4 regions of the Methylobacterium sp. NFXW15 genome follow, and region 1 is predicted to be linked to each of the others. Evidence: predicted binding sites of a transcription regulator. Region 1 holds the regulator's gene; each other region holds the start of a gene.

Region 1 (3,885 bases):
TGGCTATTTAGTCTATAATCTACCAGATATAACAACATTATTGAGCAACTTAGTATCAAATGCAACTCTCACGGCAATCACCGGCATTATGAAATTCGGTGGCTGATACAAAAAATCTGTTTTGCGTATAATCCGTGTAGTCAGATCAAAACAACGCAACTTAATGTATCTAGAATTTTGATAACAAATTCTTTGGTTGTATCTCAAATGCGTGATGCGTCACAAAACTTACATGGATGATGCGCAGGCATAAGGGACTTACATTGCGGGAAGACGGTTCGATCGTCCCCGGCTCGCTTCTTCGGCGGTATCGTCGGCGCCGGCGGTTGGCATAGGATGTAATGGCAGTTGAGTGCGAATATTCGATATCGATATTTTCAGATCGGTTGCTATAGCATCATGATTGTGGGTCTTGTCTGTCTATTGGCGCTCATCTTTCCGTCAATGCTTCCCGCGCCGAAGGTCGACGTACCCACGCAGATCACGGTGTCGCTTGGCTCGAAGCCCAGCCAGCTGGACCGGATCCGAGCGGCCCTCGCCGAGGAGATCGCCGCCGGATCCGTGGCAGTGGAGCCGTTCGGCAGTTGGATCGCCGTGCGCATCAGCAACGGCGTCGTCTTCGCCTCCGGCGAGCCGCACGTCATACCGGCCAGTCTGGCGATCCTACGCAAAATTGCCGACGTGGTTCAGGCCGAAAAGGGGCCGGTGCGTATCGTAGGCTACACGGACGATCAGCCAATCCGGTCGGCGCGGATCTTCCGGGACAATCAGGCGCTGTCCCTCGCGCGTGCGGAGGCGGTGGCCGCCCTGATCCGCCCTGCCCTCTCGGAGACCGGACGGATCACTGTCGGCGGGCGCGGCGCGGACGAGCCGATCACCGAGAATGCGACGCCGGAAGGCCGCGCGCGCAACCGCCGTGTCGAGGTGTTGATCACCCGGCAGCCGTGAGGGCGGCCGACGGTTCGCGACGACGCTGGCAGCATCCATCCGGTCGGCGACACGCCAACGAGCGATGACACGCCGCCACCGACGAAAATCCGCCCGCCACCCTTAATGCCAAGCTTGTCTCTTGCAGAACACTTGCGGAACGCTTAACGTGTTCGCGATTTGTTTCAACGCGCCCGCCGCCATTCTGCGAGACCTGATCATGCTCACGCGTAAGCAGCTGGACCTCCTACGCTTCATCCAGCAGCGGATGCAGGAATGTGGGGTGCCGCCCTCGTTCGACGAGATGAAGGACGCTCTCGATCTCAAGTCGAAATCCGGAATCCACCGTCTGATCACCGCGCTGGAGGAGCGGGGCTTCCTGCGCCGTCTTCCCAATCGGGCGCGGGCGATCGAGGTGATCCGCCTGCCGGACGCCCTCGGGCGTGGTCCGGAGGCCGCCGAGGCTGCCGCCGCCTCGGCACCGGAGCCGCGCCGGTTTACCCCGAGCGTGGTCGAGGGCGGTCTGTCCAAGCAGCCGCCTGCCTCCCCTGCCCCGGCCCAGCCACGGGCCTACGAGGAATTCCGGGGGGTCTCGATTCCCGTCATGGGGCGGATTGCGGCGGGCACGCCCATCGCTGCCATCCAGAACCAGAGCCACTCCGTCACCATGTCGCCGGACTTCCTGGCGGGTGGCGAGCATTACGCCCTGGAGGTGCGAGGCGATTCGATGGTCGAAGCCGGCATCCTCGACGGTGACCTCGTGGTCATCCGCAAGCAGGAGACGGCCAATACCGGCGACATCATCGTCGCGCTGATCGACGATGAGGAGGCGACCCTCAAGCGTCTTCGTCGGCGCGGCTCCTCCATCGCTCTCGAAGCCGCGAACCCGGCCTACGAGACCCGCGTGCTCGGACCGGACCGGGTGCGGATCCAGGGCCGCCTCGTCAGCCTCGTGCGGCGTTACTGATCGACGGGGGACTCCCACTCCGGCGGCGTCTCCTCGGCGGGCTTTGCGGCGGGGGTGGGTCGCCAGGGTGGATGGCGTCCGGACGCATGGGCGTGGAGCGGCGCGAGGGAGCCGCCACTCAGGCTTAGCGAGGCGGCGCCCTGATCGGACAGGCGTCGCCGGTCGAGGATGAGGGGCGCTGCGCAACTCGACGGGGCCGTCAGCGCCGTGATGACGATGGCCGCGCGGGCGCAATCCTCGGGGAAGGCGCGGCTGTCCTTCACCAGCGCGATCGCCCGTCCATCCGTGAGGTGGGCGGTGCAGCCGAGGCGGTCGCAGCGGCCCGGTTGGGACGCGGCGAGGAGGTCGGCGGCCCGGCGATCGTCGCCATCGGCCTTCAGCCATTGCTCCAGAACGAAGCGCGAGGGCTTGCCGAGCAGGGTGAGGTGTCCGTCCGCGCCGCGCAGGGCAGCGCCCGTCCCCTGGCGATCGACATAGAGATCCTGCCGTTGCGGAAAGGCCGCGAGGGCGAGCCCGGCCAGGGCCGGTAGGAGGGCCAAGCGGCGCAGGCGCGAGGCGGGCAACGTGGCCAGCAGGAGCGCCGCCGCCAGCAGCAGCAGCGCCCCGGTGCCGAAGGCGGGCACCACCAGCACGGAGCGTCCGAAACCGGCGATCCATTCGGAGATGGCGAGCATCCCGGCCACCGCTTGCCCCATCACCCACCAGACGGGGTGATCGAGGGCGAAGGGATAGGCCACTGTCCCGAGCACGGCGCAGGGCATCACGACCAGTGACACGAGGGGGAGTGTCAGGGCGTTGCCGAGTACGCCGAAGGGCTGAACCGTCTGGAAATGGTAGGTCGCGAAGGGGGCTGTCGCGACCTGTGCGACGAGGGTCGTGGCCAGCGTGCCGACGATCCCCCGTGCGACGACGCCCGCCACTCGTCCGACCCGGCCTGCGCCGGGGCTGAGGAACAGCCTGCCATCGATGAGTCGTGCGCAGGCGACGAGTCCCGCCACGGCACCGAAGGACATCTGGAAGCTCGGGCCGAGCAGGGCCTCCGGTTCGCGCGCGAGGCAGACCAGGGCCGCGAGCGCGAGGTTGCGCAGGGACAGGGCGGGACGGTCCACGAGGATCGCCCCCAGCATGATGAGCGTCATGATGAGGCTGCGCTCGGCGGCGATGTCCCAGCCGGAAAAGGCACAATAGGCGGTCGCCCCCGCCATGGCCGCCCCGGCCGCGATCTTCTTGATGGGCCAGAGCAGTGCGAGGTGCGGCACCAGGGCGAGCAGGGCCCGGACGAGCCAGAACACCACGCCCGCCGCCAGCACCATGTGCAGGCCCGAGATCGACACAACAATGTTGCGTGTTGGCCGGCGATTAGGTCGCGTGGCTGAGCGTTGCGGTTGGTCGAGAGCGAGCTTCCCGTAGCCGCTGTCGTAGGTGCGCACAGGTACCGCGAGCTTCGTCGGGCTTCTGAGTTTGTGCAGGGTTGTAGGACTGCCAGCGCGAAAGCCTGCAGACCTCGCTGCCACACCCAGAAGGCGTGGCAGCGAGCTGTAACGACGCGCTACGACATGTCTTCGCAGGAAGTTGGTCAGACCGCGCGTGCTGCGGTTAGGTTGGTGAGTTTTCGTCTTGCGCCATCAAATCCAGAACTGCGAGAGCTTGGCGAAGTCGCTGGCGTGCCTCCTCAACCCGGGTAAAGGCGAACCGGTCTGCGCGACCGGCGGAGTTAAGAAACGCCTCTAGCATTTCCGGACAATGTTGGACGAGGCCGCGAAAATGATGGCCACGTGGCGCGCAAGATCCCGAAAACCAGTTTTTGACGGTCCTCTCGCCGGCTCCCGTCCATCGCGCAACCAGCTTGACTGATGCTGGGCGGTCGCCCAGCGCCCCTCTCAGCACAGTAGAAACCATCTCGGCGAACGACACCTCGTCGTTGCCACGAAAATACTTGCCCGTCTTCGGAAATGACATTCCACGCTCCTGTGCCTAGCTACGCCAAGACG
Region 2 (4,141 bases), on a different contig from region 1:
GAGTGGTCTGACCATTGCGAACTTTGGTGTATGCAAATTTTCAGTTTGCATACATAGCCCTGTGCTCGGTGTGCGTCTCAGCAATCGCCGCTCAAGGGCTGTGCCGGTGGGGGCACTACATCGCGACAGTCGCTGCGGCTCGAAAGCCGAACGGCTCAGGGCCGAACCACGTCATCACGGGATCCGGCCCCCAATCGCGTCAGTCTCCCTCATCGGCCGAATGCCACAGGCCTTTGACGCCCCCGCCAAGCGTGGTTCACAGACGAGCAAGCGGAGGGATTCTGGATGGTCACATGGCGTCCGGGCGGCGAGATGTGTCCGGTCTGCGAGGGCGAGGGACGGAGATCGATCTCGTACCCCGCCGCGATCTGCCGCGATTGCGAGACGCATCTCGTCGATTGGGCCGGCCGACCGGTCGATATCGCCAACACGTCCCTCCTCGGGACCGGCATTCAAGTCTCGAACGACGAGGAGGTCGTCGTCGATGACGACACCCCGATCTTCGTCGACGGGATCACCTGCTGGGCGCGGGAAGCCCGCTTCGGGGGTGTGGTAGTCCAACCCGTAGCCAGCTGGCTCAAGCCGCCATTTCCGAGCGAGCAAACTGCTTCGAAAACGCTGGCCTCCTTCGGTTACGACGGGAGGGCGGTGCTCGATGCCTTGATCGCCGCCTCCCCCTGGGGATCGATCGATCAGGCGATCGCATCCCTGTCGGTCTTCGCTCATCCCGACATCGTCGCGGCGACAGGACACCGGGCGGTCTTTCGCACCGTGCGGGGTCGCATGGCGGATCGGGGCGCGATCATCGACGGCGTCATGATCGACGACAATGCGAGCCCGGCGGCGGCCTTCGAATGGAGCACGGGATTGAAGCGCGCCACGACACGCGACCTCACCTGCTGCCACCTCTACGCGAGTTCGAACGATCCAGACGCCTACACAGACCTGCGCAACATCTTCTATGCGCCGAATTTCATCGCGAAGCTCACCGACAGCCAAGCGGGATCGCTCCCGGAGATGCACGCGCTTCACGCCCTGCGGTACCGCGCCTTCGTTCTTCACGGCTATTGTGGGCCAGGCAGCAGGACCCGACCGACCAAACCGGAGCACTACGACAGCCTCGAATGGGCCGACCCAGTGGGGGCCGGCGCGACCGCGGACGGAGTGGAGGCCAAGCTCCGTGCGCGGCTGGCCGACAAACCGAAAGACCGGATCACCAAATCGGTAGCGCACTGCGGTTGGGTGTTCTCCCACAGCGGGCCGGATCCGCTGGTGGTCTACAGCGGCCGCTTATGACGGGCCGGGATCGGCTTCACCCCGCGGCGATGGCTTTCTCAGTTGGTAGGCGATCGCCCCCTCGGACGCAGGCCGAAGCCCGTCTCGACTAGGAAAGACCCACGGGTGCCCCGGCGAGCGCCACGACCCTGCCAATGAGACCCATTCGCGAAACGCGTGGGCGAGTGGCTTATCGAGTGTCAGCGCTTCACCGTTCTGCCAGAGCGTGACGGCCTCCGATGAGACGGCCACCTCAGAGCGTTTGAGGGAGAGGACGCGCGAGAGTGGGAGGCTGAAGATCCGGGCGATGAGGACCGCGATCAGGGCGCGCGCCTCAATGACATCGCGGGTGTTGTGCAAGCGCTTCCGGCATTTGCGGATATCGGCCTGAAGCCGTCTCTTTAAAGCCGCTGGATCCTGGCGCGGTTTAGCGATCGTCAGTTTGGGACCGCCCTCGGATGCGAGGAAGCTCAAAAAACTTTGCAGAGAGGTCCGGTCCCTGGGACGCGCACGCAGCGCGTTGGCGACGTGGTGCTGGCTGAGGTTTGCGATCGGCGCGTCACCGAGTGCCGCCAGCAGAGTAGCGGCGGCCGTCAGGGCAATCCGCTGGCTGACCGGCTTTTGGTCTCGGATCGCGAGGTGATCGCGATAGCGGTAGAGCACGGACCCATGAGGGCCATTGCCATACGTTTTCAAGATGGCCGTGACCCGCTCGTGTTCGGTCAGGGTTCGAAGCCGGGCCTGGTCCCACTCCAGCGCACCGATCGTCGCCCAATAGGCGATCATGGGCGCGACACGTCGGAGATCTTGCGCTCCGAGTGCCGAGAAGACCGCCTCCAGCGCGAGGTCCGTGGGATCTGTAACGTGAAGCGCGATGCGACGGCAGGCGGCGGCTGCGCGGGCGATCCGATCGTCCGCGATCTTAGCCTCGAGCGGGATGCTTCCACTCTTGCAGAACGCCCTGAATAATTCGGCGAGCCACGGGTGGGAGATCGTTCGGGCTTCCGCCCCGATCGCCAACCAGGCAAGACGACGGCGAGTGCAAGGGAAACAGGGAGCATTCCCGGACCCGGGCACGACCGTCTGGCATCTCGGGCACCGATGAGTGAGGCCGACCGCGCAGGCGAGGCACAACCTCGGATTGGCCATGATAATATGTCGGCGGCCACAGACTTCGCAGATCGCACCCATCGCCGCTGTGCCGCCTCCGTGAACGCGAATGACCTCTCTCCGCCGATGCGAAGGGACCGAGGGCTTCGCGCATTCTGTTCACTCTTTGTTCTACATCAAGGTCTGGCGCTGCTCGAAGCTGGCCTTGATCAAGGGGGTGTGGAGAATGGGGATGAACGCATCAGCATGAGGCGCGAATATCTACTAAATTCAGCGATTTAGCCACCGGGTTTGGTACTCGATCAGCGCGCGACAAGACGGCCAAATCGGTCGACCCCCCTCACAGTCTGACGCCAGAAAATGCGCTGTCTGCAAAATCCGCTTTTGCAATCAGCAGAGGAGACCTCTGCGCATCTACGTAGCAGGCGCGCAGCTGCCCAGCGACGTTTGTTCTTGTTTTGTTCGAGGTGTAAATAGGAGGTCACGTGGAACGCGGGCCTAGCGCCTGCGCGTTCGAACTCGAGTTGGGAAAAGCGAGAGACAGGGGCTCGATCGTATCGTCTGGGTTGTCAGCGTCCTTGCGCCCAGCCAATCTCGGCCGCAGCGAACGACACCTGAGGTGGTCGCATTCGCCGCTGGGAGGACAGGTGACAAACACCATTATCCGCGTCGCGATCCACGACCTGACCAAGACCCAGGGAGCTTTTGTCGTCACGCACGGGAAAAGCGATCTGAAGATCACTCAGACCATGCAACGCGTGATCGACGATCTCACCGCCCTCTACGCCAAGCGGACCTCGAAATCTTACGGCAAATTCGCGGTCGATGAAGATCGGCTTCCCACCAAAAAGCATCTTCGCGCCTACCTCGACGCCCAGCCCAGTGATTTTACGACGCTGACCCACAAGATGATGGAAACGCTGAAAGCCCAGGCGGGCTACAAAGGCGCGGCCACCGGCGGCCATGTCTTCTTCGCCCACTTCGAGCGCGAAGAACGGCAGTACCTCCTCATCGCGATCGTCAACGAGAAGCTCGGTGCGTCGATGACAAGCGATCTTGATGTTCGAGATGTCCGCCACCTCGACATGGATGGGTTTCGGTTCGCGGGCCGCATCAACATGACCGGCTGGGATAATGGAGAGGAGCGCTACATCGGCTTCCTGAAGGGTAAGCGGGAAGTCTCCGAGTACTTCAAGGAGTTCCTTGGCTGTGATCTCACGGTCGAGAACCGACGTGACACGACCGATCTCGTCCAGGCTTTGATGGCGTTCGCCACCGATGAAGCCATGGACACGTCGGTCAAGGATGACTTCCTCGCCCGTGCGAAAACCATCTGCGAGCGTTCGGCCAAGGCCCAGGAGGAACTCAGCTTCGAGGCTCTCGCCAACGAATTGAGCCCTCAGGATCCCGAGAGGCTCATGACCGCTCTGGCCAATCCGGATCTGCGCCTCAACGATGGGTTCGTGCCCGATCGCCGAGCCCTTGGATCGCTCGTCAAATTCAAGGGGAAGACCCCGACGTGGAGCATCGAGTTCAACCGAGACGCGATCACCCGCGGCAACGTGCGGTTCAACGCTGAGGACAACACCCTCACGTTGTCGGGCCTGCCCGAGGATCTCACAGCGCAGTTGCGTGCCGAGTACAGCCAAGATGGCTAGGATCACGTTCGACCAACTGACCCTGCTGTATCGTCATATCGCCTTCGATCAGAACGGCGATCAGGGAAGGCTGTCGATTGCGACCCCCGAAGTCCGGA
Region 3 (4,141 bases), on a different contig from region 1:
GATGCAGGTCAGCACGTCCTGAAGCGGGCGTCTTTCGGGGTGGTGGTAGAGAGCATCGGCCAGGGCCACCATCGGCGTGCCACAGCGCCGCCCGGCTTCGTCCAACAGACGAAGGCGGGTGCGCTCGTCGCCCCGGCGGCGATGGCTGGCGCCGAGCCAGACCCGCCCCGGTGCGGTGGCGGCCAGGGATTCCAGGCGTGCGAGAAAAGGGGCGGGGGGTTCGGGCTTCTTGCCCGGCGGCATGGCGATGAAGACCAAGCCTTCCGCCGCATCGAGCATTTCCGTGAAGGAGAAGCGGCACTCGCCCTTGCGGGCGCGGCGGTTGCCGAGCGTCAGCAGGCGGCAGAGGTGTCCCCAGGCCACCCTGTCCATGGGATAGGTGATCGCCTCGAAACCGCATTCCGTCACGAGGCGCACACCCGGCAGGAAGCGGATGGGCGTGCCCTCCTTCTCCGCTTGCAGGGCGGCCGTATGAGCCCGCACCAGACCGGCCATGGTGTTGCGATCGGCGACGCCGATCCCTGCGAGTCCATAGGCGGCCGCCTGCGCCACATATTCCTGCGGATGAGACGCGCCGCACAGGAAGGAAAAATTCGTCGTGGCGGCGAGTTCGACATAGGCCGCGCTCACGGAAACATCCCGTGGACGAACCACGCGGCTGGGCGATCCGGCCCGTGTGCCCCGTCCCGGTAGAGCCAGAGGCGGCGCCCTGCCTCGCATTCGATGCGGTAATAGTCACGCGGCTCGGCCTGCTCGCGCCACCATTCGGGAGCGATCCGCTCTGGTCCCTCGGCGCGGGCCACGCGATATTCACGTGCCCGCCAGCGGAAGCGGTGCGGCGGCCCGTCCGGCGCGGTGGCGAAGACATCGTGCGCCGCCTCGCTGCGGGCGAAGAGCACCAGGGGCCGGGCCGGGAGGAAGGCCGGATAGGGCAGGGGCGGAGCGACGAACGATACGATGCCCTCGGCCCGTTCCGGAATGTGGCTCTCGCGCGGGGTGAGGCGCATGAGGCGCCGTCCGATCCGCTGAGCCAGGATGTCCGCGAGCCCCGCGACACGCTCCCCTGCACCAGCGCCGCCGAAATCAGCTTGCCGGGCCACCATCGACTCGGCGGATGTGACGGCGATGTCGACCGTCTCGAACCCGAACCCGGCATCGAGACCCGCGCCGAGCCTGTCGAGCCGCAACCCGACCAGGGTCGCGATCCGATCCGGGCAACGCTCCGGCTGTGACAGGCCGAGATCGAGGGATCGCACGGCCCCGTCGACCCGATGCAGGGTCAGGCGCAGGCCCAAGGCTCCAAGCCCGGCCCGCTCGAGGCGTGGGGCGATCTCCTCCATCAGGGCGCGGGCGGCGGCGACCACGTCGGACTGGCGTCCGATTGGATCAAGGAAGCCACGCGCCGCCGAGAAGGTTCGCTCCTCGTCCAAGGGCGATAAAGGTTCGGGCCGACGGCCAAAGGCCTGATCGAGCCGCAGAAGCGGCGCCAACCCGAAACGCCGGGCCAGAGCGGCGCGGGGCAGGACTTCGACATCGCCGATCCGGCGCAGCCCGAGGCGTCTCAGCCCGGCCGCGACATCGGCATCGAGACGCAGGGCCTCCACGGGGAGGACGGCAATGTGAGGCTCGCTCTGGCCGGGAGGGACGAGAATCGGCGGCTTTTGGCCGAACAGGGCCAGGGCGAAGGCTGCGCCCGGCGTGTCGGCGAGGGCGATCCGCGCCGGGACGCGTGATCGTGCGAGCCGCGTGGCGAGGTCTTCGAGCAACGCCGCCTCCCCGCCCAGCAGATGGGCCGCGCCTTCGATGTCGATGAACAGGCCGTGCCCACCTTCGGCAGGACCGAAAGGCGCGACGATGGGCGCGTAGCGCATCGCCCAGCGGCACAGCCGGGCCAGCGCTTGGGCATCCGCATCGGGATCGGCGGGGTGGACGCGCAGAGGTACGCCGATCCGTGCTCGCACCCGACCCAGCAGATCCCCCGGCTGCAGGCCGAGGGCGCGGGCCTGCTCATCGACGGCGACAAGACGCAGGCCCCCCGGACCGGCGGCGGCGACGGCGTGCGGCCCGTCCTCAGGAGCGAGCCCGGCTCGCCTGAGCCGCGTCATCGGCCAATCGTTCAGGCAGATGCAAACGATGCGCGGCACTGTCCCACTCCAGAAGCCAGGATCCGCCGCGCCCGTTGCGGCATCGTTCGAGGCGCACCCGCCAGCGCGGGGCGAGAAGACCGCCGGAGAGGCCGGGGCCCTCTGGGGCGGCGGAGACGAGCCAGCGGGTGGCGGCTCCGTTGGGAAGCCCCGGCCCTGGCTGACGCAGGACGAGGAGGAGGGGCGGTTCGCCCGTCTCGGCCGCCAGTTGCAGCCGTCGCCCCGCCTTGAGCGGCATCCCCTCGCCGACGAGCCCGATCAGGGCCGACAGGCAGTTCGCATGGAGAGCGGCTTCCAGGGCGCGAAACACTTCCCGGTCGCCGCCCGCCTCCAGCAGCAGGATGCGACCCGGATCCAGGCCCAGGGAGGCGAGGCCGTGGCCATAGGGGAGAGAATGGCCCGAGGCGGCGGCGATCATCGCCTCGCCCGGATCCTCTCCGAGGCGGCGGGCACAAAGGGCCATGGCGAAAGCCAGGGCGGCGATGGCGTCGTCGGGTTCGGCGGGCACGACTTCGTGAGGAGGTCCCAGGACTAGACCACCCCCCGGTAGATGTGCGTCGAGCGCGGCCAGCCCGAGGGGCATGACGGGGATCGCGGGAGAATGCCTTGCGGACAGCTCCGCCCTCAGGCGTGCAAGCTCGTCCACCACGCTCGCCGATCTCGGGGGGCTCATCGGCACCTGTGCCATCGTCGCTGGGTCTGGTCATGCTGTGAGATAGGAACATAACAAGAACAAACTCAACCGGATCCTGAGCCGTCCCGGATTTGAACGTGGTGTCAGCGCCTTGGCCTGTGGACTGGTGTGGATGGCTGTGGACGCCCCCCGGAGCGTCCCCGCTTCCACAACTCAAGGGGGTGATTCTGCGGATCTCGCCGTTTGGTGGAACGATTCATTCGTGAAGGTCTGCGAGTGTGTGCTCACGAGGCAAAAGCCCAATCCGAAATCAAAGCTTAATGCCGGCGCCGCAAAATGATCAAAATTTACGATAGAAAATACCTAGATTTGACAATCATCATCTGCGGCGTATGAGTGACAACATCAATAGAGGGCATCGCAATGGTCTCCGACGAAGTCATCAGGGACATCCTTCGGCAGAATGAAGCCATGTCTCCCATCGTCGATAGCTTGAACGAAGACGACGACCTGTTCGAGAAGGGGCTCGACTCTTTCGGTTCGGTGCAGCTCATGCTGGGCCTCGAAGAGAAGTTCGAGGTCGAGTTCCCGGATACGCTCCTGAACCGTCGCTCCTTCTCGACCATCCGGATCATCCGCGAGACGGTCACCAAGCTGTCCATGGGAGCCGCCGCGTGAGCACAGACCTCGCTCGCCGGGCGAAGCGCGTCGCAGAGGTCGCTGCGCTTCATGCCGATGCGGTCGATCGCGAGGGCCGCTTCCCCGCCGAGGCCGTCGCCGCCCTGAAGACGGAGCGGCTGCTCGGCCTCCAGATTCCGACGCAATACGGTGGCGAGGGCGCAGGCCTCGCCCAGATCGCGGAAGTGTGTTGCACCCTCGGCCAGGCGTGCAGCGCCTCGGCGATGGTCTTCGCCATGCACCACATCAAGCTCGCGAGCCTCGTGACCCACGGGCTCACGAGCGATTGGCATTGCGGCCTGATGGCCAAAGTCGCCAACGAGCAATTGCTCATCGCCTCCTCCACCACCGAGGCGGGCATCGGCGGCGATCTGCGCAACAGCCTGTGCGCCGTCGAGGCCGAAGGTGACGTGTTCTCCCTCGGCAAGGATGCCAGCGTCATCTCCTACGGATCGCAGGCCGACGTGATCCTCGTCACGGCCCGGCGCAACCCGGAGGCTCCGACATCCGACCAGGTGCTCGTCGCGCTGATGCGCGATCAGATGAGCTTGGCCCGGACCTCGACCTGGGACACGCTCGGGATGCGCGGCACCTGCAGCGAAGGCTTCCGCCTGGAAGCCAAGGGCGTGCCCACGGTCCAGATCCTGCCGAAGCCCTTCGCCGAGATCGCGGCGCAGTCGATGCT
Region 4 (4,141 bases), on a different contig from region 1:
GAGCCGCCGCAGGGCTGCCTGCTCCAGGCGGCGGTAGCCCTCCTGGCCGTAGATCGCGAAGATCTCCTGCACCGAGAGGGCGTTCTCACGCTCGATCTCGGCGTTGAGCTCCACGAAGGTCCAGCCCAGACGCTCGGCCGCGAGCTTGCCGAGGGTCGACTTGCCCGCGCCACGCAGGCCGATGAGCGCCACCCGCGCCCCGTTCGAGGCTTCGTTGCGGTTGCCGCCGGACAGGATGTCCTTGGCCGCCGCGATCTGGCCGGGATCCGCCTTGGTGAGAAGATCCCGGATCACGGGCCAATCGGGGACGCTGTCGTCTCCGGTGATGAGGTCGTCGAGCCGCACGCCCATGGCGTTGGCCACCCGCCGCAGCAGGATGATCGAGACGTTGCCCTGCCCGCCTTCCAATTGCGCGATGTAGCGCTCGGATAGTCCCGAGAGCTGCGAGAGCACCTTGCGGGACAGGCCACGCACGGTACGCGCATGGCGCACCCGGCGGCCGAGATCCGCGAGGAAGTGGTTCTCCTGGTCGATCACGCCGGCCATGGCGCCGTTCGCTTTCCTGCCATTGGGGGACGCCGGTCCGCCCGGACGCGTACGGCAGCCAAGCGTTCCGACAGGGATCGGAAGGCGCGACGCGACGCGTTCGTGCCAGCTTACCCGACCCCGGATGAATTCGATGTTACCGCATCCGCCTCTCACGGGCGCACAGGCACCTCATGGGGGCCTCGACTACGGTGTCGTGCTTATGTGTTGCGGAACGACCCGGTGGTCAAGCCTCGAGAAGGCCGAAGGGCAATACCTTTTGCGCATTGCACAATTCTATTGCGGCGGAAGTGCCACGGCCTCCTGCACCGTCGCCGTCACGGGGGCTGGACGCGCCGGTGATGAGAAGGCCAGGAGCTTCGGCGCCGGGCGTCGGGGCGGCAGCGGCACGGCGACCGCGTCGACCTGCGCGGCAGCGGCAATCTCGGCCGTGGCAGGGGGCGGCGACAGGCGAAGCTCGGTCAGGGCGGCGGGCGTCGTTCCGGCCGAGGGGGCCGAGGCCACCTGCACCGCGTCGCCGAAGCCGGTCGGCCGCCGGGGCGGCAAGGGTACCTCGACCGCCGCGACGGCGACCTGTGCGGCGGGAGCGCCGGAGGACGGAGCATCGGTGGTCAGGCTCGCGAACTGCACCTGCGCGCCACCGGCGAGGGCGGCGGGCCGCCGGGGCGGCAGCGGTACCTCGACCGCCTCGACCTGCACCGGCTCGGCAGCGGCATAGGCCATGGCGACGGGCACGGGAGCCGGGGGCGTGCGGCCGGTGAACAGGCTCGCCAGAGCGCTGGCGGAGGCCGCCACGGGTGCGACGGTCGAGGCGACAACCGTCGGAATGCCCTGGCGCTTGGCCGCGTAATAATAGCCGCGGTTGTAGTATTGGTAGGCTTGGTGAAGGTTGCCCTGCGCGGTGCGATAGGCCCCCGCCAGATAAGCGACGCCGTAGCGCAGGTTGGTCTCGGGATCGTAGAGGCCCGCCGCGTCGCCCGTATAGCCAAGGGACCGGGCCGTGGCGTGCTTGATCTGCATGAGGCCGAGGGCGCTGCCGCCCTTCGCCTTCGGGTTGTAATTGCTCTCGCGCTTGACGACGGCGTGCACGAAGCTCGCCGGCACTCCATTGGCCTTTGCCTGCTGCTCGATCAGCACATCGATGTTGTCGCGCGCCGTCTGTGCGAAGGCGGATGCTGGCGCGACCGCGATGGCGGCAGCAAGGAAGAGGCGGTGCATTCCGAGACCCGGGTGCTGCTTATTCTATGGTTAAGCTGGGTCACCGGAAAATGAGGCCGGAAAACGGCCTTGAGCCGGCGGAGTGACGGCGGAATGGGGGTCCCAGGGCGCCTTCACCGCCACATCGCGCTCTCGCTGCAGCCTGTGTTCGCATGGCCACAGAGTGCTTCAACCTCCTGTGGAAGACGGGGAACCACGCCTCATCCTCGCCGTTGGATAGAACAATTCAGGAACGGAGGGCCCGATGGCCAAGCAGAACGCGACCGAGGCGGAGAACCCCAAGATCGATCCGAAGGACAGTTCGAACCAGATCAAGGATCCGGACCAGTGGACGACCGGCGGCGAGCCGATGACCGGCGCGCAGGCCTCCTATCTCAAGACCTTGTCCGAGGAGGCCAAGGAACCCGACGCGTTTGACGATGACCTCGACAAGGCCGAAGCCTCGAAACGGATCGATGCGTTGCGACATAAGGCGGGCCACGCCTAAATCACGTTAAGTCCGCAGCAATCCCGGTGGGTTATGCCATGGGACCACCACCGTCCGTGAGACGGGGCGGCCCACCGGTTTCGGGACGATGTGCGAGCCGACAGAAAACCCAACCAGAGGTTTCCTCACCGGCCGCCATCCCGGGCTGCTCGGCCTCGCGCGCTTCCTCGGTGATACGCGTGGCGCCACCGCCATCGAATACGCCATGATCGGCGGCCTGATCTTCGCGGTGATCGCTGGGACCCTCAAGCTCTACGGCGCCAAACTCGATGGCGTCTACGACCGGATCGGCACGACGATCGCGCAGGTCAACTGAGGCCGACTTCACTGGAACAGTGGGGGTAGCGAGGATTATCGCGCTTTCTCCGGCGTGCGGTAGCCAGTGTGGCGGGCCTGCTACGGACTCGCGCCAGCCCATGGGTTAGGCACGATATCCGCGGACCCGAATGCTGCGGACCCATGGATACCCGCTGGATGCGCATCTTTCCGATCATCCTGCTCGCCACGGTGGCGATGTCGGGCTGCACGCTCCTGCCTGCGGCGGGACCGACGGCCCAGGCGATCCAGTCGGGAGCCGAGGTGGCGGGAACCGGCGGCGGCCTGCTCGCCCGCTACGAGATCATCGACGTCACCCCCGCCGTCATCGAGGCCCTGCGCGGGCGCCCCCTCGACAGCCTGCTCGCCTCCTTCGGCGATCACCGCCCCTCCGCCGAGCCGCTGATCGGCGTCGGCGACATGGTCGCCGTCTCGGTCTGGGAGGCCGGGTCCGGCGGCCTGTTCTCCGGCCCGCTCGTGGCCGACCGTTTCTCGGCGGGCTCCAAATCCGCGCTCATCCCCGAGCAGCCGGTGGGCCGCGACGGCGCGATCTCCGTTCCCTATGCCGGTCGCATCCAGGTCGCCGGGCGCAGGCCTCAGGACGTGCAGGCGCTGATCGAGAACGAACTGGCGGGCAAGGCCATCCAGCCGCAGGTGCTCGTCTCGGTCACCAAGCCGATCTCGCAAACCGTCACGGTGACCGGCGAAGCCGTGGCGGGCGCCCGCCTGCCGCTGTCGGGCCATGGCGACCGCCTGCTCGATGTGATCGCGAGCGCGGGCGGCGTGCGCTCGCCGGTGTCCGAGACCTTCGTGCGGCTATCGCGCGGGCAGGTGACGGCCACGGTGCCGCTGACGACGGTGGTGTCGAACCCGAAGGAGAACATCTTCCTCCGGCCAAGCGACGTGCTGACGCTGGTGCGCGACCCGCAGACCTTCCTGGCGGTGGGCGCGCTCGGCAATGCGACGGAACTGCCGTTCCAGGCGGACGGCATCACCCTGGCGCAGGCGCTGGCCAAGGCGCGCGGCCTGTCGGACTTCCAGGCCGATCCGGCGGGCACCTTCATCTTCCGGTTCGAGCCGGCGCCCATCGTGCGCCGCCTCGCCCCGGGCTCGAAGCTGACGGGCACGCCGCTGGTGCCGGTGGTGTACCGGATCGACATGCGCGACCCGAACAGCCTGTTCACGGCGCAGGCGTTCCGGATGCGCAACCGCGATCTGCTCTACGTGTCGAACGCGCCGTTCACCGAGGTCCAGAAGGTGCTGGGCGTGTTCTCCACCCTCACGGGCCCTGTCGCCTCGGCGGCAGCCGTGTACAGCACCGCACGGTAGCCTCGAGAGACGGAACACAGGGATACGCCGCTGCCGGATACGGAAAAAAAATCGCGTTCTGGCATGACCTCGCGTATGGGCTGCGGCTCGTGGGTCTCAAGGCCCCGCCCGCAGCCTGCGAAGAGGGTGCTGAGCAGAGCCCGATGAAAGCCGGACGTGTCGTCCCCGCCCGCGGGCTCCTCGCCACCGCGTTGATCGTCTCGGGCCTGTGCCTCGCCCAGCCCGCCCTGGCCGATGTGACGGTCG

What was found. Region 1 encodes LexA, which represses DNA repair genes until DNA is damaged. Its sites were predicted from a motif close to TGTTCNNNNTGTGTTCNG; they were not measured.
Region 2: a site for LexA is predicted at 2,834-2,851, ahead of J4O73_RS01350 (nucleoid-associated protein). Genes of this name have one in related genera too.
Region 3: a site for LexA is predicted at 2,862-2,879, ahead of J4O73_RS06620 (ImuA family protein). Genes of this name have one in related genera too.
Region 4: a site for LexA is predicted at 1,982-1,999, ahead of J4O73_RS03995 (DUF3072 domain-containing protein). Genes of this name have one in related genera too.

What each region holds. Positions count from the first base shown of each region.
Region 1 is NZ_JAGEKG010000006.1:44,676-48,560, forward strand. It holds gene J4O73_RS14685 (OmpA family protein) at 349-948, shown strand; gene lexA (transcriptional repressor LexA) at 1,148-1,894, shown strand; partial or broken gene J4O73_RS14695 (ComEC/Rec2 family competence protein) at 1,888-3,231, opposite strand; gene J4O73_RS14700 (hypothetical protein) at 3,491-3,853, opposite strand.
Region 2 is NZ_JAGEKG010000001.1:287,653-291,793, forward strand. It holds gene J4O73_RS01335 (GSU2403 family nucleotidyltransferase fold protein) at 1-51, opposite strand, end outside; gene J4O73_RS01340 (hypothetical protein) at 286-1,296, shown strand; gene J4O73_RS01345 (hypothetical protein) at 1,291-2,061, opposite strand; gene J4O73_RS01350 (nucleoid-associated protein) at 2,871-4,043, shown strand; gene J4O73_RS01355 (hypothetical protein) at 4,036-4,141, shown strand, end outside.
Region 3 is NZ_JAGEKG010000002.1:474,284-478,424, forward strand. It holds gene J4O73_RS06610 (error-prone DNA polymerase) at 1-630, opposite strand, end outside; gene J4O73_RS06615 (DUF6504 family protein) at 627-2,105, opposite strand; gene J4O73_RS06620 (ImuA family protein) at 2,071-2,652, opposite strand; gene J4O73_RS06625 (acyl carrier protein) at 3,202-3,456, shown strand; gene J4O73_RS06630 (acyl-CoA dehydrogenase family protein) at 3,453-4,141, shown strand, end outside.
Region 4 is NZ_JAGEKG010000001.1:831,992-836,132, reverse strand. It holds gene J4O73_RS04005 (helix-turn-helix transcriptional regulator) at 1-624, opposite strand, end outside; gene J4O73_RS04000 (lytic transglycosylase domain-containing protein) at 823-1,764, opposite strand; gene J4O73_RS03995 (DUF3072 domain-containing protein) at 2,009-2,251, shown strand; gene J4O73_RS03990 (Flp family type IVb pilin) at 2,340-2,567, shown strand; gene J4O73_RS03985 (polysaccharide biosynthesis/export family protein) at 2,726-3,895, shown strand; gene J4O73_RS03980 (branched-chain amino acid ABC transporter substrate-binding protein) at 4,039-4,141, shown strand, end outside.